Regions from separate parts of the Janibacter terrae genome, predicted to be linked through region 3. Evidence: riboswitches for the same ligand, from Rfam matches in the RefSeq annotation. Region 3 holds a riboswitch; each other region holds the start of a gene.

Region 1 (7,119 bases), 970 kb from region 3:
GGATGCCCTCGTAAGCCGTCAGCTCCACGCGCTTGGGGTCGACGAGCACCATCCGCACCTCGTCGGGCGTGGCCCGCATGAGGATCGAGGTGATCATCGAGTTGACGAAGGAGCTCTTGCCGGAGCCGGTGGCGCCGGCGACGAGGAGGTGCGGCATCTTCGCGAGGTTGGCGATGACGTAGCCGCCCTCCACGTCCTTGCCGACGCCCATGACCATCGGGTGCTCGTTGTTGCGGGCGACGTCGGACCGCAGCACGTCGCCGAGGCAGACCATCTCCTTGTCGGCATTGGGGATCTCAATGCCGATGGCGGACTTGCCCGGGATGGGGCTGAGGATGCGCACGTCGGCCGAGGCGACCGCGTACGCGATGTTCTTCGACAGCGCGGTGACCCGCTCGACCTTCACGCCCGGGCCGAGCTCGACGACGTACCGGGTGACGGTCGGGCCGCGGTGGAACCCGGTGACCTGCGCGTCGATGCCGAACTCGTCGAGGACGCTCGTCAGGGACTCGACGACCTTGTCGTTGGCCGCCGAGCGCTCCTTGTGGGGTGCGCCGGGCTTGAGGTGCTGGCTGTCAGGGAGCGTGTAGGTGACGTCGCCGGCCAGGGCCAGCTGCTCGACCCGCTGCGGCAGCTGGGTCGTGGGCGGCGGCTCCAGGGCCGGCTTGTCCGCACTCCTGATCGGCGCGACGACCGGGTTCTTGGTCGGCCGCTTCTCCCCCGGGCGGGGACCGTCGGTGGCCGCGGCATCCGCGGCCGGCTCGTCGACCGCGTCGACGGGCGCGGCGGCGCCCTTGCGCTTGCGTCCCTTCCCCGCGGGCTGGACCACCGCGGCCTGGTCGAAGGCGGTGTCGCCGTCGCGCTCGCCCAGGTTCTCGTCGTCGTCGAAGGTGCGCCGACGCCGGGCCCGCGCGACCGCGGCCTGGGGAGCGTCCCCCTTCGCCGCGACGTCGGCGCTGGTGACGTGCGAGGGGACCTCCCCGGTGAAGGCGGCCCGGACGTAGGCCAGGCGCTGCGGCACCTCGTGCAGGGGGGTGCCGGTGAGCAGGAGGAGGCTGAAGAGGCCGAGGAGGACCAGCAGGACGATGGCCGGCCACTCCGTGACCGCCGTGGTCAGGGGGTCCGCGGCGAGGAAGCCGACGATGCCGCCCGCGTCCCGCATGGGCCCGGCGCCGTCCGGCGGCTGCGGGATGTCCTTGGAGATGTGCGTCAGGCCGGAGACGGCGAAGAGCAGCCCCGCCGTGCCGAAGCCCAGGCGAGCGTCGGCCGCGGACTCGCCGGCCGAGCGCAGCAGGCGGACCCCGAGGAGCAGCAGGACGATCGGCAGCGCGTACGCCACCCGGCCGAAGGTGCCCGCGAAGACCGCGTGCACGACGTCACCGAAGGCGCCCGACAGGCCCCACCACTCGCGGACCGCGACGACCAGGGCCAGCGCGAGGGCCAGGAAGCCCCACCCGTCGCGCCGGTGCTCGGGCTCGATCTCGCCGGCACTCGTGCCGATCCGGCGCACGCCGGCGCCGGTGGCGTGGGCGACGCCCACCCACGTCCTGTGGACCGCGGCCAGCGGCAGCGGGAGACCACCGCCGGACGCGGCCTTCTTGCGCGGGGCGGCGGTCTTCCCCTTCGCAGCGGACGTGCGACCCGACGGACGGGTGCTGCCCTTGGGGCGCGACGAGGCGCCCTTGGTGCTGCGCGAGGAGGTCGACGGACGAGTGGCCATGTTCCGCAGGTTAGGCGAAAGCCCCGCCCGACACACGCGTCACACGCGCAACAACGGCAACCTGTGGAGATCGGGGAGCGGCCCCGGCACCCGCCGAGTAGCGTCGCCGCCGTGGACGCACGCACCCTCATCGTCGCCCTCCTGGCGCTCGTCGGCGGCGTGGTCGGGTACCTCTGGCTGCGCACCGGGACCTACCGGCGGGAGGACGAAGGGGGTCCCCTCCCCCGACACCTGTGGGTCCTGCCGGTCGCCCCCTCCGTCGGGTGGGCGATCGCACGCGGGCTCTCCGACCTGCCGTGGCCGGTGCTCGCGGCACCGCTCTCGCTGGCCCTCGCCGGCCTCGTCCTCGCCGCGGTGGACGCCGACGTCCACCGCCTGCCCAACGCGATCACCCTGCCCCTGGTCCCCGTGCAGGCCGCGCTGCTCACCCTCGCCTCCGCCGCGACCGGCGAGTGGGAGGCGTTGCAGCGGGCTGGGCTCGCGGCCCTGCTCGTCGGGGGCGGGACGCTCGCGCTCGCCTTCCTCCTCTTCGGCCGCTCGATCGGGATGGGCGACGCCAAGCTCATGGTCTCGATCGCGCCGACGCTCGCCTGGCTCGGCTGGACGCACCTCGTCGTGGGGGTCTGGGTGGGCTTCGTCATCGGTGGACTCGCCGCTCTCGCACTGCTGCTCGCGCGCCGGGCCGACCGGGGGACGCACCTCGCCTTCGGTCCCTACCTCGTCGCCGGAGCGGTCATCGCCGTCGCCCTCGGCTGACGTCCCAGGTGGCGAGACGCGCCTCGCCTCCTCTCGACACGGACCCACCGGTGTCCGATATGGTCATCCGCAAGGTCACGAGTACCAGCGACAAGCCCCGGCTAGCTGGTCGGCAACCCTCCTCCGCGGTGGGGTGCTCCGGGTGACGACCTGGCCGGCGACGCCATTGTCGCCCGGCAAGCGCGGACTCGTGGTCGACACCCGGGTCCCTGACGGACCAGGAGCATCCCCAATGACCGTGTCCCACGTGCAGCAGACCTCGACCGACCTCCCCCGCCTCGTCTCGGAGGGCCTGACCTACCGCGACCGCGACGGCTCGACCGTCGAGTACGCGCACCTCGACCACGGGGCGACGACCCCGGCCTTCGAGGCCGTCGCGCAGGAGGTCGCCACCGCCGCGGTGACCTACTCGTCCGTTCACCGCGGTGCCGGCTTCGCCTCCCGGGTGACCAGCTCGCGCTACGAGCAGGCTCGCGAGAGCGTCGCCGACTTCGTCGGGGCGCGTGAGGACGACCAGGTCGTCTTCACCCGCAACACGACCGACTCCTTCAACCTGCTGGCCCGGGCGCTGCCGGCGGGCACGAAGGTCTTCGTCTTCGCCTCCGAGCACCACGCGGCCCTCCTCCCGTGGGGCGACACGCTGCGGCTGCCCGTGCCGCACAGCCGCGACGAGGCCGTCGAGCTCCTCGAGCAGGCCCTGCGCAACCACCCCGCAGAGCACCGCCTCGTCGTCGCCACGGGCGCGTCCAACGTCACGGGCGAGCACTGGCCGATCGAGCGCCTGGCCGCGGTCGCCCGCGAGCACGACGCCCGCTTCGCCCTCGACGCCGCCCAGGTCGCGCCGCACCGTCGGGTCGACATCGCTGCCCTCGGGATCGACTGGGTCGCCTTCTCCGGCCACAAGATCTACGCCCCCTTCGGCGCCGGGGTGCTCGTCGGCCGCAGCGACTGGCTCGACGCCGCCGACCCCTACCTCGCCGGTGGCGGCGCCACCGCCCGCGTCGGTCTCGACACGACAGAGTGGACCTGCGGTCCGGCCCGGCACGAGGCCGGCTCCCCCAACGTCCTCGGCGCGATCGCCCTGGCGAGGGCCTGCGAGATCATCGCCGAGCGCGAGCGGGCGATCATCGACCACGAGCAGGCCCTGCGCATCCGACTGCTGAGCGGTCTGGCCGGGATCGAGGGTGTGCGCGTCCACACGCTCTTCGGCGGTGGAGAGGGCGCCCCCGTCGCGGCGATCACGGTCGACGGCCACGACAGCAGCGAGGTCGCGCGCATCCTCGGCGACGACCACGGCATCGGTGTGCGCGACGGCAAGTTCTGCGCGCACCTGCTCGTCGACGACCTGCTCTCCGAGCACGAGCAGGACACCGCGGTGCGGATCAGCGCGGGCCTCGGCACCACCCCGGCGCACATCGACCGGCTCCTCGGCGCCCTTCGCGCCCTCTGACCCTCCTCGGGTGAGGTCGAAGGGGGGACCCGGCAGTCCCCCTTCGCTCAGCAAGAGAAACCTCGCCTTCGCAAGAGTCTCAAACTCTTGCGAAGGCGAGGTTTATCGGGTCACCCGAGAATCCTGGGACGCCCGGGGCACCGTCTCCTAGGCCGCCACGACCACCGGGATGATCATCGGGCGGCGACGGATCTTGCCGCCGACCCAGCCACCGACGGCGCGGCGCACGACCTGCTGCAGCTGGTGGGTGTCGGTCGTGCCCTTCCTGGTCGCCTCGTCGAGCGCGGCGATGATCTTGGGCTTGACCTGGGTGAAGATCTCGTCGTCCTCGGCGAAGCCGCGGGCGGTGATCTCGGGGCCGGCGATGACCTTGCCGGTCGAGGAGTCGACGACGACCATGACCGAGATGAACCCCTCGTCGCGCAGGATGCGGCGGTCCTTGAGCAGCTCCTCGGTGGTGCCGCCGACGCTCGAGCCGTCGACGTAGACGTACCCACAGGGCACGGCGCCGGCGATGCGGGCGCGGCCGTCGACGAGGTCGATGACGACACCGTCCTCGGCGAGCACGACGTGGTCGGGGTCGACCCCGGTCTGGATCGCCAGCTCGGCGTTGGCCACGAGGTGGCGCCACTCGCCGTGGACCGGCATGACATTGCGCGGCTTGACGATGTTGTAGCAGTAGAGCAGCTCACCGGCGCTCGCGTGACCGGACACGTGCACCTTGGCGTTGCCCTTGTGCACGACGTCGGCACCCAGGCGCATGAGGCCGTTGATGACGCGGTACACGGCGTTCTCGTTGCCGGGGATGAGGCTCGAGGCGAGCAGCACGGTGTCCCCGTCGCCCACGTCGATGCGGTGGTCGCGGTTGGCCATGCGCGACAGGGCCGCCATCGGCTCGCCCTGGCTGCCCGTGCAGATCAGGACGACCTCGTTGTCCGGGTAGTTGTCGAGCTTCTTGACGTCGACGAGCACGCGGTCGGGCACGTGCAGGTACCCCAGGTCCGCAGCGATGCCCATGTTGCGCACCATCGAGCGACCGACCATGGCGACCTTGCGGCCGTTGCGCTCGGCGGCGTCGAGCACCTGCTGGACGCGGTGCACGTGGCTGGAGAAGCAGGCGACGATGATCCGGCGCTGCGCCTTGTGGAAGACGGTGTCGATCGCGGGACCGATCTCGCGCTCGGGCGTGGTGAAGCCCGGCACCTCGGCGTTGGTCGAGTCGGTCATGAAGAGGTCGACGCCCTCCTCACCGACGCGGGCGAAGGCCCGCAGGTCCGTGAGGCGACGGTCCAGCGGCAGCTGGTCCATCTTGAAGTCACCGGTGTGCAGGACCGTGCCGCCCCCGGTGCGCACGAAGACCGCGAGCGCGTCGGGGATCGAGTGGTTGACGGCGATGAACTCGCAGTCGAAGACGCCGAAGGACTCGCGCCCGCCCTCCTTGACCCCGAGGGTCCAGGGCTTGATCCGGTGCTCCTTGAGCTTGGCCTCGACGAGGGCCAGCGTGAGCGTCGAGCCGACGAGCGGGATGTCGGGCTTGTGCTTGAGCAGGTAGGGCACAGCGCCGATGTGGTCCTCGTGGCCGTGCGTGAGGACGATGGCCTGCACGTCGTCGAGCCGGTCGAGGATGTACTCGAAGTCCGGGAGGATCAGGTCGACGCCGGGCTGGTGGTCCTCGGGGAAGAGGACGCCGCAGTCGATGACGAGCAGCTGGCCCTCGTGCTCGATGACCGCCATGTTGCGTCCGACCTCACCGAGGCCGCCGAGCGGGATGATGCGCAGCGCGCCCGGGGCGAGGGCGGGCGGCAGCAGCAGGTCGGGGTGCGGGTGGCTCATGCTGCCCCGATCCCGGAGGCGGCCAGACCCTTGCGCAGGATGTCGAGGTGCTCGTCCGGCCCCTCGACGTAGGGCAGGCGCACGCTCGCGTGCTCGATGACGCCGAGCTCGACGAGGGCGGCCTTGGCCATGATCGCGCCCTGCGAGGTGGACATGATCGCGTTGGTCACGGGGATGAGGCGGTGGTGGATCGCGCGGGCGGCGGCGAGGTCACCGGCGTCGACGGCCTCGACCATCGCCCGGTACTCGCGCCCGGCGACGTGGCCGACGACGGAGACGACGCCGTGGGCGCCCTGGGCGAGGTGCGCGAGGTTGACCTCGTCGGCACCGGAGAACCACAGCAGGTCGGTCGCGGCCATGACCTCGGAGGAGGCCCAGAGGTCGCCCTTGGCGTCCTTGACGGCAAGGATCCGCTCGTGGTCGGCGAGCGCGATGAGCGTGTCCACGGCGAAGGGGGTCGCGGTGCGCCCCGGGATGTCGTACAGCATGATCGGCAGCTGCGCCGCGTCGGCGATCGCGCGGGTGTGGGCGAGCAGGCCCGCCTGCGTCGGCTTGTTGTAGTACGGCGAGACGACCAGCAGGGCGTCGGCGCCGGCGCGGGTCGCGGCCTGCGACATCTCGATGGCGTGCGCCGTGTTGTTGGAGCCGACACCGGCGGTCACGGCCAACCGGTCACCGGCGGCCTCCTTGACGGTCTCGACCATCGCGATGCTCTCGGCGGAGCTGAGGGTCGGCGACTCGCCGGTCGTGCCGTTGACGACGACACCGTCGTGTCCGGTGGCGACGAGGTGCTCGACGAGGTCGGTGACACCCTTCGTGTCCACCGCGCCGTCTGGGGTCATCGGGGTCACCATCGCGGTGATCACCCGGCCGAAGGGGGAAGTCGTCATGCGTCTCAGGGTAGCCGTCGGTGGGGACGTCTATCGTGGCGCCATGCGCCAGTACCTCGACCTCCTCGAGCACGTCCGCGACCACGGGGTCGACAAGTCCGACCGCACCGGCACGGGGACCCGCAGCGTCTTCGGCCACCAGATGCGCTTCGACCTGGCCGCGGGCTTCCCGGTGCTCACGACCAAGAAGCTGCACCTGCGCTCGATCATCGGCGAGCTGCTGTGGTTCCTGCGGGGCGACACCAACGTGCGCTGGCTGCAGGAGCGCGGCATCAGCATCTGGGACGAGTGGGCCGACGAGCAGGGCGACCTCGGTCCCGTCTACGGGCACCAGTGGCGCTCGTGGCCCGCACCCGACGGTTCGAGCATCGACCAGATCGCCGGGGTCATCGAGGGCCTGCGCACCAACCCCGACAGCCGGCGGCACATCGTGTCCGCGTGGAACGTCGCCGAGGTCGGGGACATGGCGC
Region 2 (7,119 bases), 1.5 Mb from region 3:
CCAGAGGTCACCCGCGAGCAGGAGCGCGAGGCGATCGCCTCGGTGCCGACGGGCCTCTTCATCGGGGGTGAGTGGCGCCAGACCCGGGAGACGATGCCGGTCGTCGACCCGTCGACCGGCGAGCCCCTCGTCGAGGTCGCCGACGCCGGCCCCGACGAGGCCGCGGCCGCTCTCGACGCCGCAGCGGAGGCCCAGGCCGACTGGGCCAGGACGCCACCTCGGGAGCGCAGCGAGATCCTCACCCGGGCCCGTGACCTCATGCTCGCCGACGTCGACCGGCTCGCGCTGGTCATGACGCTCGAGATGGGCAAGCCGCTGACGGAGGCGAAGGGGGAGATCGCGTACGCCGCCGAGTTCTTCCGCTGGTTCGCGGAGGAGGCCGTGCGCATCGACGGCGGCTACATGACCGCACCCGCCGGCGGCTCGCGCTTCCTCGTCGCCAAGCAGCCCGTCGGCCCGTGCGTGCTCATCACCCCGTGGAACTTCCCCATGGCGATGGGCACCCGCAAGATCGGCCCGGCCATCGCCGCCGGCTGCACCTCGGTCATCAAGCCGGCCGCCGAGACCCCGCTGTCGACCCTCGCGCTCGCGGACATCCTCGTGCGGGCGGGCCTGCCCGCGGGCGTCGTCAACGTCGTGACGACGAGCCGGAGCGACGAGGTCATGCGGCCGATGATCCTCGACCCGCGCTCGCGCAAGCTCTCCTTCACCGGCTCGACCCCGGTCGGCAAGCACCTGCTCGAGCTGGCCGCCAGGACGGTCATGCGCACGTCGATGGAGCTCGGGGGCAATGCCCCCTTCCTCGTCTTCGACGACGCCGACCTCGACGTCGCGGTCGACGGGGCGATGGCGGCCAAGATGCGCAACATCGGCCAGGCCTGCACCGCGGCCAACCGGATCCTCGTGCAGCGCTCCGTCGCGGGCGAGTTCGCGCGGCGCCTGGCCGAGCGGATGGGCGCGCTGCCCATGGGGCGCGGGGTCGAGGAGGGCGTCGTCGTCGGGCCGCTGGTCAACCAGAAGGCGGTCGACAAGGTCGACGAGCTCGTCCGCGACGCGGTCGGGCGGGGAGCGACGGCGCGGCTGGGCGGCGAACCGGCCGACCGGGAGGGCTACTTCTACCCGGCGACGGTCCTCACCGGCGTGCCCGCCGACGCGCAGATGGCCGAGGCCGAGATCTTCGGGCCGGTCGCGGCGATCACCGAGTTCGACACCGAGGAGGAGGCGATCCGCCTGGCCAACGACACCCCCTTCGGCCTGATCTCCTACGTCTTCACGCAGGGGCTCGACCGCGGCCTGCGGGTCAGCGAGGCCCTCGAGGCGGGCATGGTCGGCCTCAACCAGGGCGTGGTGTCCAACCCCGCCGCCCCGTTCGGTGGCATCAAGGAGTCCGGGCTCGGGCGCGAAGGGGGGACGACGGGCATCGAGGAGTTCCTCGAGACCAAGTACATCGGGGTGCGGGTGTGACGCCTCAGGTGCCCCAGGATTCTCGGGTCACCCGATAAACCTCGCCTTCGCAAGAGTTTGAAACTCATGCGAAGGCGAGGTTTCTCTTGTCGAGTGGTCAGGCCCCGGACCCTCCTGCGCGGAGCCCTCGGCCGTTGGGTGACCCGCACCGGGTTGCCGAGGGGTGAGCGAAGGGATGTCCAGCGGGCTGCCGTGGTCACGGCCCATCGTGTCGGGGCCACGCAGCAGGCGGCGGTTCTGCTCCTCCCGCGCGCTCAGGGCAACCCCTCGAATCCACGCGCGGCGCGCGGGATGATGGCTGCATGACCCTCCAGCACATCGCCCTCGAGTCCGACTGGCAGGCCGCCCAGGCGTCCGGGACCTACCCCGTCTCGACGCGCGGGCGGCTCATCTCGCAGGAGGGCTTCATGCACTGCAGCGGGTCGCCTGCCCAGCTCGAAGGGGTCCTCGCCCGCTTCTACGCCGACGTCACCGAGCCGCTGCTGCTCCTGACGCTCGACGCGCAGTCCCTCGCCGCCCGGGGCCTCACCGTCCGGCTCGAGCCGGCCGTCCCCGGCACGCCGGTCGGCAGCGACACCGAGCTCTTCCCGCACGTCTACGGCGGCGACCTGCCGGTGGGCTGCGTCAGCCAGGTGGACCGCCTCCGGCCGTGATCAGGCCCGCCCGATCGCCGCGACGACCGCGCCCGTCACCTCCACGAGGGCCGCGGGGGCCAGCTCCAGGTCGAGCCCTCGTCGCCCGCCGCTGATGAGGACCGTGTCGTGCCCGAGCGCAGAGGCGTCGAGGACCGTGACGAGGGCGCGCTTCTGACCGACCGGGCTGATCCCGCCCACGACGTAGCCGGTGGTCCGCTCGGCGAGCGCCGGGTCGGCCATGCTCGCCCGCTTCGCGCCGACCGCCGCGGCCAGGGCCTTGAGATCCAGCTGCCCGGCGACGGGGACGATGCCCACGACGAGTCCGTGGTCGCGGGGCAGGTCGGTCTGGGCGAGCAGGGTCTTCAGGACCCGCTCGGGTGGGACCCCGAGCACCTCGGCGGCCTCCACGCCGTACGAGGGCGCCGCCGGGTCGTGCTCGTAGGGGTGCTCCGTGTACGCCACCCCGGCCGCCGCCAGCGCCCGCGTCGCGGGGGTGGCGCCGCCCCCCTTCGTCCTCCTGGCCATGGACTCCAGTCTCCGCCACCCGCTCCGACACCCGCGCGACAGGTCCACGTGGTACCCACGTCCCATGCAGAAGCAGAACCTCCGCGAGTACATCGACCGGCTCATCGACGAGGGCTACACCGTCCGCGACGACCAGGGTGACGACCCGATGCTCATCCGACCGGACGGCCTGGCCGTCGAGACGTGGCGGGAGAACTACCCGTACGACGAGCTCATGACCCGCAACGACTACGACGTCGAGAAGTACCTGCTGCAGATCGAGCTGCTGAAGTTCCAGTACTGGGCGCAGGACACCGGCCGCAAGTTCGTCGTCCTCTTCGAGGGCCGTGACGCCGCCGGCAAGGGCGGCACGATCAAGCGCTTCACGGAGCACCTCAACCCCCGGGGCGCCAGGGTCGTCGCGCTCACCAGGCCGAGCGAGCGAGAGGAGGGCGAGTGGTACTTCCAGCGCTACCTGCGGCACCTGCCGACGAGCGGCGAGATCGTCCTCTTCGACCGCTCCTGGTACAACCGCGCCGGCGTCGAGCGGGTCATGGGCTTCTGCAGCGACGAGCAGTACGAGGGCTTCATGGACCAGGCGCCGAAGATCGAGCGGATGCTCATCGACGCCGGGGTCCACGTCACCAAGCTGTGGTTCTCCGTGACCCAGCAGGAGCAGCGCACCCGCTTCGCCATCCGCCAGATCGACCCGGTGCGCCGGTGGAAGCTCTCCCCGATGGACCTCGAGAGCCTCGACAAGTGGGAGGCGTACACCGCCGCCAAGGAGGCGATGTTCGAGCGGACCGACACCAAGCACGCGCCCTGGACGGTCATCAGGTCCAACGACAAGAAGCGCGGCCGGATCAACGCCATGCGCTTCTTCCTCAACCAGTTCGACTACGAGGACAAGGACACCCAGATCGTCTACGCGCCCGACCGCAAGGTCGTCGCCCGCGGCAAGCAGACCGTGGGCGACTGATCTCGTCGAGCCCTACGCTGACCCGGTGACCGACGACGCGCCACCCCGCGGGCGACAGCTCGCCGACATCGGCCCCCTCGAGCAGCTGCGTGCCGGGCGCCTCGGGGTCCGTCTGCCGTTGCTCCTCGCGGGCCTCTTCCTCTACGGCGCGTCGATGGCGATGGTGCTGCGCGCGACGCTCGGCCAGATCCCCTGGGACGTGCTCCACGTCGGCGTCTCGCGCCACGTCCCGCTGAGCTTCGGCACGATCGTCGTCGGCGTCTCGCTGCTCGTGCTGCTCGGGTGGATCCCGTTGCGGCAGAAGCCCGGCGTCGGCACGATCGGCAACGCTCTGCTCATCGGCCCCTCCGCCGACCTCGTCCTCGCGCACCTCGACGAGCCGGGCGACCTCGGCTGGCGCATCGTGCTCCTCGTCGGGGGCGTGGTGCTCAACGGCATCGCGACCGGCATGTACATCGGCTCGCAGTTCGGGCCCGGTCCGCGCGACGGCCTGATGACGGGGATCGCGCGCCTCACCGGCCACTCGATCCGGTTGGTGCGCACGGGGATCGAGGTCACGGTGGTCGTCGTCGGGTGGCTGCTCGGCGGCACGGTCGGCGTCGGCACCTTCCTCTACGCGCTCGCCATCGGGCCGCTGGCCCAGCTCTTCCTGCCGCTCTTCACGGTCGACCTCAGGCGCGGTCCCACTTCCTGATACATAACTGGACGTTATGGATTGCTGTGTGTCATCTTATGGCCAGGTCATGAGTCCCAGCGCGAAGCCCCGGCTTGCTGGGCGGCAACCCTCCACCCTCGGTGGGGTGCCCCGGGTGACGACCTGGGCGTCGGCCGACCGGCCGCGCCAAGCGCGGGTTCACGAGAGCCCCTGATCCACGGAGCCGTCCATGACTGCCACCACCGCACCCACCACGCTGCTCGAGGTCACGACCCGGGGCGCGCTCGTCACGGGGACCGAGGTCGCCATCACGAGCCGCCAGTTCAGCTACACGATCGACGAGCCGCCGGCCCTCGGCGGCACCGACAAGGGCGCCAACCCGGTCGAGCACCTGCTGGCCGCCCTCGCCTCGTGCACCGTCATCAGCTACCAGGTCTGGGCCGACAAGCTCGGCCTCCGGGTCGACACGATCGACGTCGACCTGCGCGGCGACCTGGACCTCGCCGGGTTCCTCGGCACGGACGAGTCGGTGCGTCCGGGCTTCCAGGGCATCGAGCTGGCCATCACGGTCAGCGGCCCGGAGAGCGAAGGGGAGTACCGCCGCCTCGAGCAGGCCGTCGCCGAGCACTGCCCCGTCCTCGACAACCTCACGCACGGCGTGCCGGTGACGACGAGCCTCGAGGTCGCTGCCTGAGCGCGGCCTAGCGCACGACCTGCCGCAGACTCCCGTCCACCCGCCGGGTCCACCCGCGGGCGTCGAGGTGCTCGAGCAGGGGCACGGCGACGCGCCGGGTGGTCCCGAGCGCCTGTCGCGCGAGGCTGAGGGTGAAGGGTTGCTCCAGCCCGGCGAGCACCCGCATCGCCCGCGCCGGCGCGTCGGGGAGCAGCACGACGTCGTCGGGCAGACGCATGATCCGTCCGAGGCGCTCGGCGGCCGCGAGCTCCGCGGTCCCGAGACCGAGCTCGGCGAGCTCACCCCGCTCCGCCGCCACGAAGGGGGTGGCCCCCAGCCGTGCCTCGAGAGCCGCGATCCCGGCCTCCGCGGCTCCGAGGCCGCCAGCCTCCGGGTCGTGGACGCGGCCGTCGGCGACGGCGAGGCCGGCGTCGGTGGCCAGTCCCGGCACCAGGGCCTGCCCGAGCACCGCAGGGAGGTGCTCGGGCAGGCCGAGCGACCTGGCCGCCTCGGCGACGGGCAGCCCGGCGCTGAGCGGGTCGGCGGCATGGTGCCGGCGGACGGCCTCGCCGAGCCGGTCGCGCCACGTGCTCACGGCCCCCGCGTCGACCCACCAGTCACCGTGCCGCACGGCACCCGCTGGCGCGGGGAGACCCAGCCGGTCGAGCACGTCCGCCCGCTCGGCTGCGCGCGAGCGCAGCCGAGCGGTGGCGAGGTCGGCGGGGTCCGCGCCTGCAGAGGCGAGGGCCTGCCCCCTTCGCCCTGGGGCACCGCGGCGGGTGAGCGGCAGGGGGTCGACGTCCACGACGCGGACGGCCCACAGGCGACGACTCCCCGCGTCGCGCAGGATCGCCCGGTCGCCCACGCGCCACGGGAGGACGGTCGCGGCCGAGAGGCGGGCGTGGTCCGGCCCGAGGGGGCGCACGTGCACCTCGACGTCGACCGACCCGACGTGCAGCGTCCCCTGCTCGACCATCTGCATTGCCCTAGGGGAATGCGCGCTCCCGTGACCGTTCGTCTGCATTGCCCTAGGGGAATGCAGCTCGGTGGCGGACACGTCGACGACCGACGCGAGCGCGAAGGCGTCGGGCGTCAGCAGCGCGACGGAGCGGCCGACCTCGTCCACGCGGCGCAGGTTGACTGCGACCCGGGAGACCGGGCCGACGGCTTCGTGCGCCTCGTCCTGGCTGTGCAGGCCACGCACCGTCACCTCGCGTGCGGACCCGCGGTCGAGCAGCACCAGCCGGTCGCCGACGTGGACCGTGCCCGCGCCGAGGGTGCCCGTGACGACCGTCCCCGCGCCGGAGACGGAGAAGCTGCGGTCGGACCAGAGCCGCACCGGCGCCCGGGCGTCCGGCTCCGGCAGCCGGGCAGCGAGCTCGTCGAGCGCCGCGCGAAGGGAGTCCATCCCGTCGCCCCGGACCGCCGAGACCTCGACGGCAGGGAGGTCGAGCCCGGCCTCGGCCAGGTGTCGCCGCGACTCGGTGAGCACGCCGGCTCGCTGCTCGTCGTCGGCCAGGTCGCACCGGGTGATGACGAGCAGGCCGTCGGTGATGGCGAGCGCCTGCACGGCGGCGAGGTGCTCGCTGCTCTGCGCCTGCCAGCCCTGGTCAGCGGCGACGACGAAGACCACCGCCGGCGCCGGCCCCAGCCCCGAGAGCATCGTCCCGAGGAACCGCTGGTGCCCCGGCACGTCGACGAAGGCGACCTCGGCCCCGCTCGGCAGGGTCGTCCAGGCGTAACCGAGCTGGATGGTCAGCCCGCGCTCGCGCTCCTCGCGCAGCCGGTCGGGGTCACGCCCGGTGAGCGCGCGCACGAGCGTCGACTTGCCGTGGTCGACGTGCCCGGCGGTGGCGAGCACGCGCCTCATGGGGTGGGCGTCCCCGGGTCGGGCCCGTCGTCGCCGAGCGCCGCCCGCAGTGCCGCTTCGACGTCACCGTCCCGATCGGCCGGGACGCAGCGCAGGTCGACCAGGCCGCGCCCCCCTTCGACCCGGGCGAGCACGACCGGCTCGCCGACGCGCAGGCGCTCGACGGCGTCCGCGGGGATCTCGACGGCCCAGCCGGGCAGGGGCACGCCGGGCGCCCCGCCGCCGCCGACGCGGCCCTCGACCGCCACGACCCCACGGCCGAGGGCGGCGGCGAGGGCCTCGACCCGCGGCCGCAGCTCGTCGGCGGTGACGTGCAGCGCGGCGGTGACCGGTGGGACC
Region 3 (7,119 bases):
GGTCCGCGTAGGGACGGATGATCCGCTCGGTGTCCGCGAGGCGGTTGGCGATCGCGAAGAGGTCATCCGGGGTGCTGCCCACCTCGTCCTCGAAGATCGTCCCCGCGCACGAGTCCCACACCCCCTTCGTCGAGACCATGCGCAGCATCTCGGCCACGGTGTGGATGTTGGCGGCGACCGTCCGCAGCTCGTCCGCCTCGGCCCGGATCGTGCTGGGGTCGCCCTCCTCGATGGTCCCGGGGTCGTGGAGCGCCATCAGAGGATCCCTTGGTTGCGCCGGTCGACGAGGTCCTCGGTGAGCACGTACCAGGACCCCGCGTCCCGGGCCAGCCGCGCCAGCTCGCGCAGCTGCTTGCCCACCCTGATCCGCTCCCGCTCGAAGTCCCCGATCGCCGCCTCGTACGCGTCGGTGCCGTACCAGCTCGGGAACCCGAAGGTCTCGACGGCCTCGTTGTTGGCCTTGGCCGCCTTCTCCTCGAGGAAGTCGGCGATGGCCTTGAGCTGGCGACCGAGGCCCTCGATGCCCTCGCTGTCGATGGAGATGCGTTCCTGTCCGCCCATGCACCCACGCTAGGGAAGAACGCCGAGGGGCCCGTGGAGTTCTCCACAGGCCCCTCGGGGTGGTCGTCAGGCCTTCGCGGCGGCGAAGCCCTGCTCGAGGTCGGCGACGATGTCCTCGATCGCCTCGAGGCCCACTGCGAGGCGCACGAGGCCGGGGGTGACGCCAGCGGCGAGCCGGTCCTCGTCGGGGCCCTGCGAGTGGGTCGTCGACGCGGGGTGGATGACGAGCGAGCGCACGTCACCGATGTTGGCCAGGTGGCTGTGCAGGCTCAGGCCCTCGACGAACTTCTTGCCCGCCTCGAGGCCGCCGGAGATCTCGAAGGAGATGACGGCGCCGGCACCCTGGGGCGTGTACCGCTGCGCGAGCTCGTGGCTGGGGCTGCTCGGCAGCGAGGCCCACGTGACCTTGTCGACCTGCGCGTGCTGACCGAGGAACTCGGCGACCTTGGCCGTGTTGGCCAGGTGCCGCTCCATGCGCAGGCTGAGCGTCTCGATGCCCTGCCCGATGAGGAAGGCGTTGAAGGGGGAGATCGCCGGGCCGATGTCGCGCAGCAGCTGCACCCGGGCCTTGAGGATGAAGGAGAGGTTGGCACCCATGGCACCGTCCACGCCGAGGTCCGGGCCGAAGCGCAGCCCGTGGTAGCTCGGGTCGGGCTGGTTGTAGTTGGGGAACTTCTCCGGGTCCGCCGCGTAGTCGAACCGGCCGGCGTCGACGATCACGCCGGCGATCGCGGTGCCGTGGCCGCCGAGGTACTTCGTCGCGGAGTGCACGACGACGTCCGCACCGTGCTCGATCGGACGGAGCACGTAGGGCGTCGCGATCGTGTTGTCCACGACGAGCGGCACGCCGGCCGCGTGCGCGACCTCGGAGATGCCGGCGATGTCCAGGACGATGTCCTTGGGGTTGCCGATGGTCTCGCCGAAGAAGGCCTTGGTGTTGGGCTTGACCGCCGCGCGCCACTGCTCGAGGTCGCTCGGGTCATCGACGAAGCTCACCTCGATGCCGAACTTCGGCAGGGTAAACTTCAGCAGGTTGATCGTGCCGCCGTAGAGGGCGGTGCTGGCGACGATGTGGTCACCGGCCTCGGCGAGGTTGACCAGGGCCAGGTGCGTCGCGGACATGCCGGAGGCGGTGAGGAGCGCGCCCACGCCGCCCTCGAGGGCCGCGATCTTCTGCTCCACCGCGTCCTGCGTGGGGTTCATGATCCGCGTGTAGATGTTGCCGAGCTCCTTGAGCGCGAACAGGTTCGCCGCGTGCTCGGTGTCCTTGAACTGGTAGGAGGTCGTCAGGTGGATCGGCAGTGCCCGCGAACCCGTGGTCGGGTCGGGCGCCTGGCCGGCGTGGATCTGCTTCGTCTCGAAGTTCCACGTGGACGGGTCGCTCATGAGTTTTGCTCCTGATCGTGCGCGCTTGACCGTGGCGGTCGCCACGGACCAGGTCGTCTCCCGGGGCACCCCACCGCGGATGGAGGGTTGCCGGCCAGCGAGCCGGGGCCTGGCGCTGGCACTCAAGACCTACCCGGAGACTAGGAGGGTGACCAGCATCTGGTCAGGCCCGTCTCACGCGGTGGACCCACCACAGGCCGACGAAGGGGAGGACGAGCGGCAGGAACCCGTACCCGGACCCGAAGTGCGACCAGACGGTCTTGTCCGGGAAGAGGTCCGGCAGGACGTACGACAGCGTGCCCACGGTGAGCACGCCGACGGCCTCGACGAGGATCGCCCCGGTCGCGACCCGCGCGCCGGTGGTTCCCCCCTTCGCCAGGGCCACGGTCGCGACGACGTAGACCACGGCCGCGAGCGCCGAGAGCGCGTACGCCAGCGGCGCCCGGTCGAGGTACTGGGTGACCTGCAGGACCGAGCGGCCGGTCGCGGCGAGCGCGAGCACGGCGTAGACGGCGACGACGACCCGACCCGGCCCGGTGCCCGTGCGCAGCTCAGGCGGAGCCATGGGTCTGCCAGATCTGCAGGATGCGGTAGGTCATGACACCGACGGTGAAGGCACCGGCGAGGACGACCCCCATGGCCCACCGGGTCTTCTCCTTCAGGGCGATGAAGACGACGATCGGGGGCAGGATCGGCAGGGTGAGGGCGTAGGCGAGCATCGTCGCCCCCTCCCCCTCCCCCTCGACCTGCCCCATCGCGATCGCGGACCCGACGACGAGAGCGAGCAGGAGCAGCTCGACGACGGCGGTCGTGAGCAGCATGAGGTCGTCGACGAGCCGGTCGATGATCAGGTAGGCCAGGGCCAGGACGCCGAGCACGCCGACCGCGACGAGCACGAGAGTGGTCAGCGGCACAAGCACGGCGGCAAGCGTACGCGGCCCCGCTGCTGGCACGATCACGGCATGAGCGCGCCACGCCCCGGAGCCCACGACCTGCTCGCCGCCGTCGTCGATGCCGGCAGCTTCGTCTCCTGGGACGAGCCGATCGACCGCTCCGGCCTGAGCGACGGCTACCTCGCGACCCTGGAGGCGGCAGCCGCGCGGTCCGGCACCGACGAGTCGGTGGTCACCGGCCGGGCGAGCATCCGCGGGCACGAGGTCGCGCTCGTCGTCGGCGAGTTCCGCTTCCTCGGCGGCTCGATCGGGCGCGCGGCCGCCGGACGCATCGTCGCGGCGGTGCGCCGGGCGACGACCGAGCGCCTCCCCCTCGTCGCGGCGACGGCGAGCGGAGGCACCCGGATGCAGGAGGGCACGCCCGCCTTCATGACGATGGTCGACATCTCCGCGGCCGTCGTCGCGCACAAGGCCGCCGGCCTGCCCTACCTCGTCTACCTGCGGCACCCGACGACCGGCGGGGTCTTCGCGTCGTGGGGCTCGCTCGGCCACATGACCATCGCCGAGCCGGGCGCGCTCATCGGCTTCCTCGGCCCGGTCGTCTACGAGACGCTGAACGGCGCCCCCTTCCCCTCCGGCGTGCAGGTCGCCGAGAACCTCGTCGACAAGGGCATCGTCGACGCGGTCGTGCCGACCGACGAGCTCGCCGACATCGCCGCCCGGGCGCTCACGCTGCTCTCCGCCACGACCGGGGGCCACGCCCGCTCACCCGCGGCGGAGGACGGCGCGCCGGTCCGGCGGATCGCCCCCTTCGTCTCCCGGCCGGAGCCGAGCGAGGAGGAGATCGCGCGGCTGTGGACCGCCATCGAGACGACGCGAAGGGGGGACCGCCCCGGCGTCCGAGAGCTGCTGCGGTACGCCGCGGACGACGTCATCCCGCTCAACGGCACCGGCTACGGCGAGTCGGACAAGGGCGTGATGCTCGCGCTGGCGAGCTTCGGCGGGCGGTCGTGCGTCCTCGTCGGCCAGGACCGCCGCTACCAGGTCTCGGAGTCGATGGGTCCGGCCGCCCTGCGCGAGGCGCGCCGCGGCATGCGGATGGCGACCGAGCTCGGTCTGCCCCTCGTCACCGTCATCGACACCCCCGGCGCCGACCTCTCCCCGCGTGCCGAGGAGGGGGCCCTGGCCGGCGAGATCGCCCGGTGCATCTCCGACATGACGGCCCTCACCGTGCCGAGCGTGTCGGTGCTGCTCGGCGAGGGCACCGGCGGCGGCGCGCTCGCGCTGCTGCCCGCGCGACGGGTCGTCGCCGCGGGCAATGCCTGGCTCTCCCCGCTGCCACCCGAGGGCGCGAGCGCCATCGTCTTCAAGGACACCGAGCACGCCCCCCTCCTCGCCGCCCGCCAACGCGTCGGCGCGCCGCAGATGCACGAGGACGGGCTCGTCGATGTCCTCGTCCCCGAGGAACCGGCGGCGCACGTCGACCCGCAGGCCTTCGCCCGCGCGATCGGCGCGGCGGTCGCTGCGCAGGTCGAGGCACTGCTGTGACGGTGGGTGGGCGAGCTGGAGTCTGGGAGTGTCGTACTGCAGTTCGTCATCGGGGGCGATGACAGGGCCCGGCTTTCCGGGACCTCACGGGGACCGGTCAGCTGAACTGCAGTACGACACGCCGGCTCGGGCCAGCCAGACGCTCACCCCGTCGCACGCAGCTCCTCCCACACCGGCATCTCGACGACGCCCTGCGGGGTCGCGAGGTAGGTGCCGAGGAGCGGCACGCCGTGCCGACGGCTCGCGGCGAGCGCCTCCTCGTGCAGGTCGCGCGCCCGGTCGTCCGGGGCGAGGCCGCGCGGGCGCCCGATGGCAGCGACGAAACCACCGATGCTGTCGGCGAGGCCGCCGATGATCGTGTCGAAGACGGCGTCCTCCTCCGCGCCGGGGTGGAGGTCCATCTCGGTGATCGTCACCGGCTGGACCATGCGGCCGCCGGTGTCGCAGAGGAGCAGGCTGATGCAACCCAGCTCCCGCTCGGAGTCCCGCACGACGAGGTCGACGACGTCGGCGGCGAGCGTGCTGTCGGTGAGGGGTCGGGTGTGCCACCCCTGGGGCAGGTCGTCGAAGCTCATGCCCGTCATCCTGCAGGGATCGACCCGACGCGCCGCGGACTTTTCCACAAGCCGCCTCCGGCCGCGGGGTGGATACTGGGACCCACGGCGGGTCGTGCCACCCACGCGCGACCGGTCACCGTGCCCCCACCCCGAGCACCCAGGAGCGCCCCCCCGTGGCACTGAGCGTCTTCGACCTCTTCTCGATCGGCATCGGCCCCTCGAGCTCGCACACCGTCGGCCCCATGCGAGCGGCGGTGATGTTCGCCGAGGGGCTGCGCGACGACGGCCTGCTGCCGCAGGTGCGCCGGGTCAAGGCCGAGCTCTTCGGCTCGCTCGGCGCGACCGGGCACGGCCACGGGTCCAACACCGCGGTGCTCCTCGGGCTCTCCGGCGAGCGGCCCGAGCTGTGCGACCCGAGGTCGGTCAGCGGTCGCCTCGAGCAGATCCGCGCGGCGCACCGGGTGAACCTGCTCGGCGAGCACGAGATCGACTTCCACGAGGACGAGGACCTCGTGCTCCACCGACGCAAGTCCCTCCCCCTGCACCCCAACGGCATGACCTTCACCGCCTGGGGCGAGGGAGCGGGCGAGGGCGAGGCGCCGCTCAGCACGCACACCTACTACTCCGTCGGCGGCGGCTTCGTCGTCGGGGAGGACGCGTCCGGCTCGACCCGCATCGTCGCCGACACCACCCCCGTGGCGCACCCCTTCACCACCGGCGACCAGCTGCTCGCGATCTGCGCCGAGACCGGCCTGTCGATCTCCCAGGTCATGCTCGACAACGAGACCTCGTGGCGCTCCGAGGACGAGGTGCGCAGCGAGCTGCTGCACATCTGGTCGGTCATGCGCGAGTGCATCGACAACGGCGTGCGCACCGAGGGCGTCCTGCCCGGCGGGCTCAAGGTGCGCCGTCGCGCCCCGCAGCTGCACCAGCGGCTGCGCTCCGAGGGGGCGAGCACCGACCCCCTTCGCGGCATGGACTGGCTGACGCTCTACGCGCTGGCCGTCAACGAGGAGAACGCCGCCGGTGGTCGCGTGGTCACCGCGCCGACCAACGGCGCCGCCGGCATCATCCCCGCGGTCCTGCGCTACTACGTCGACTTCGTGCCGGGCGCGGACGACGACGGCATCTGCCGGTTCCTGCTCACCGCCGCCGCGATCGGGGTGATCTACAAGGAGAACGCCTCGATCTCCGGCGCCGAGGTCGGCTGCCAGGGCGAGGTCGGCTCGGCCTGCTCGATGGCGGCCGGCGCGATGGCCGCGGTCATGGGCGGCAGCCCGGCCCAGGTCGAGAACGCTGCCGAGATCGGCATGGAGCACAACCTCGGCCTCACCTGCGACCCCGTCGGGGGGCTCGTGCAGATCCCGTGCATCGAGCGCAACGCGGTCGCCTCGGTCAAGGCGATCACCGCCGCGCGCACCGCCCTGCGCGGCGACGGCTCGCACGTCGTCTCCCTCGACAAGGTCGTCAAGACGATGCGCGAGACCGGTCGGGACATGAAGGTCAAGTACAAGGAGACCGCCCGCGGCGGCCTCGCCGTCAACGTCATCGAGTGCTGACCGCCCCCACCACGGCATGACGAAGGGGGTCGGACCCGTGGTCCGACCCCCTTCGTCAGTGCGACGTCCGGGACGTCACTTCTTGGTGAGCTCCCAGTCGCCACGGGCCTCGACGACGAGGTACTTCGTGCCCTCCTGGACCGTCGTGGTGCCCTCGTACGCGTCGTACTCGGAGATCAGGCGGTCCGGGTAGTCCTCGGCGCCGACGGCCTGGACGCGGAAGGTGCCGAGGAAGGAGTCCTTGTCCTCGGTGTACTTCGCGCCGAGGTCGGCCTTCTTGCCGTCCCATGTGAAGATGGCCGAGCCGTTGCCCTTCTGCGAGGTGCCGAAGGCCGGCGCCTTGCTGATGCGCGAGAACTTCACGGTCCAGTCGCCCTCGGTGTCGAACTCGAGCTTCGAGGTCGAGGAGCTGTAGTTGGTGAGGTTGTAGGCGAAGATGCCCTTCTTGGCGTCGCTCGCGGTCACGAGGTACTCGGCGCTCTTGCCCTGGCCGTCGACACCCTTGACCGTCAGCGTCTGGTACTTGTCACCGGTGTAGGTGAACTCGACGAGGCCGGCACCGTCACCCGGGGGGACGGCGATGTAGCCCTTGCCGCTGCCCTTGTACTTCTGCTC

The links. A riboswitch is a leader RNA that binds a small molecule or an ion and turns the genes downstream of it on or off. The one in region 3 is predicted to bind S-adenosylmethionine.
Region 1: linked by a shared signal. The riboswitch ahead of V3C34_RS13330 (aminotransferase class V-fold PLP-dependent enzyme) and the one ahead of V3C34_RS08515 (bifunctional o-acetylhomoserine/o-acetylserine sulfhydrylase) in region 3 are both predicted to bind S-adenosylmethionine.
Region 2: linked by a shared signal. The riboswitch ahead of V3C34_RS01305 (OsmC family protein) and the one ahead of V3C34_RS08515 (bifunctional o-acetylhomoserine/o-acetylserine sulfhydrylase) in region 3 are both predicted to bind S-adenosylmethionine.

Annotation. Positions count from the first base shown of each region.
Region 1 is NZ_CP144167.1:2,696,499-2,703,617, forward strand. Features, by position in the region: gene V3C34_RS13320 (DNA translocase FtsK) at 1-1,720, opposite strand, end outside; gene V3C34_RS13325 (A24 family peptidase) at 1,832-2,476, shown strand; SAM riboswitch class IV at 2,550-2,665, shown strand; gene V3C34_RS13330 (aminotransferase class V-fold PLP-dependent enzyme) at 2,709-3,926, shown strand; gene V3C34_RS13335 (ribonuclease J) at 4,074-5,759, opposite strand; gene dapA (4-hydroxy-tetrahydrodipicolinate synthase) at 5,756-6,649, opposite strand; gene V3C34_RS13345 (thymidylate synthase) at 6,693-7,119, shown strand, end outside.
Region 2 is NZ_CP144167.1:255,118-262,236, reverse strand. Features, by position in the region: gene V3C34_RS01330 (NAD-dependent succinate-semialdehyde dehydrogenase) at 1-1,464, shown strand, start outside; gene V3C34_RS01325 (DUF952 domain-containing protein) at 1,767-2,117, shown strand; gene ybaK (Cys-tRNA(Pro) deacylase) at 2,118-2,624, opposite strand; gene ppk2 (polyphosphate kinase 2) at 2,689-3,582, shown strand; gene V3C34_RS01310 (YczE/YyaS/YitT family protein) at 3,608-4,276, shown strand; SAM riboswitch class IV at 4,322-4,436, shown strand; gene V3C34_RS01305 (OsmC family protein) at 4,467-4,931, shown strand; gene V3C34_RS01300 (SelB C-terminal domain-containing protein) at 4,939-6,780, opposite strand; gene selA (L-seryl-tRNA(Sec) selenium transferase) at 6,777-7,119, opposite strand, start outside.
Region 3 is NZ_CP144167.1:1,721,979-1,729,097, reverse strand. Features, by position in the region: gene V3C34_RS08525 (hypothetical protein) at 1-256, opposite strand, end outside; gene V3C34_RS08520 (hypothetical protein) at 256-561, opposite strand; gene V3C34_RS08515 (bifunctional o-acetylhomoserine/o-acetylserine sulfhydrylase) at 628-1,947, opposite strand; SAM riboswitch class IV at 1,964-2,077, opposite strand; gene V3C34_RS08510 (hypothetical protein) at 2,111-2,512, opposite strand; gene V3C34_RS08505 (hypothetical protein) at 2,499-2,867, opposite strand; gene V3C34_RS08500 (carboxyl transferase domain-containing protein) at 2,910-4,388, shown strand; gene V3C34_RS08495 (hypothetical protein) at 4,532-4,963, opposite strand; gene V3C34_RS08490 (L-serine ammonia-lyase) at 5,119-6,504, shown strand; gene V3C34_RS08485 (DUF2510 domain-containing protein) at 6,580-7,119, opposite strand, start outside.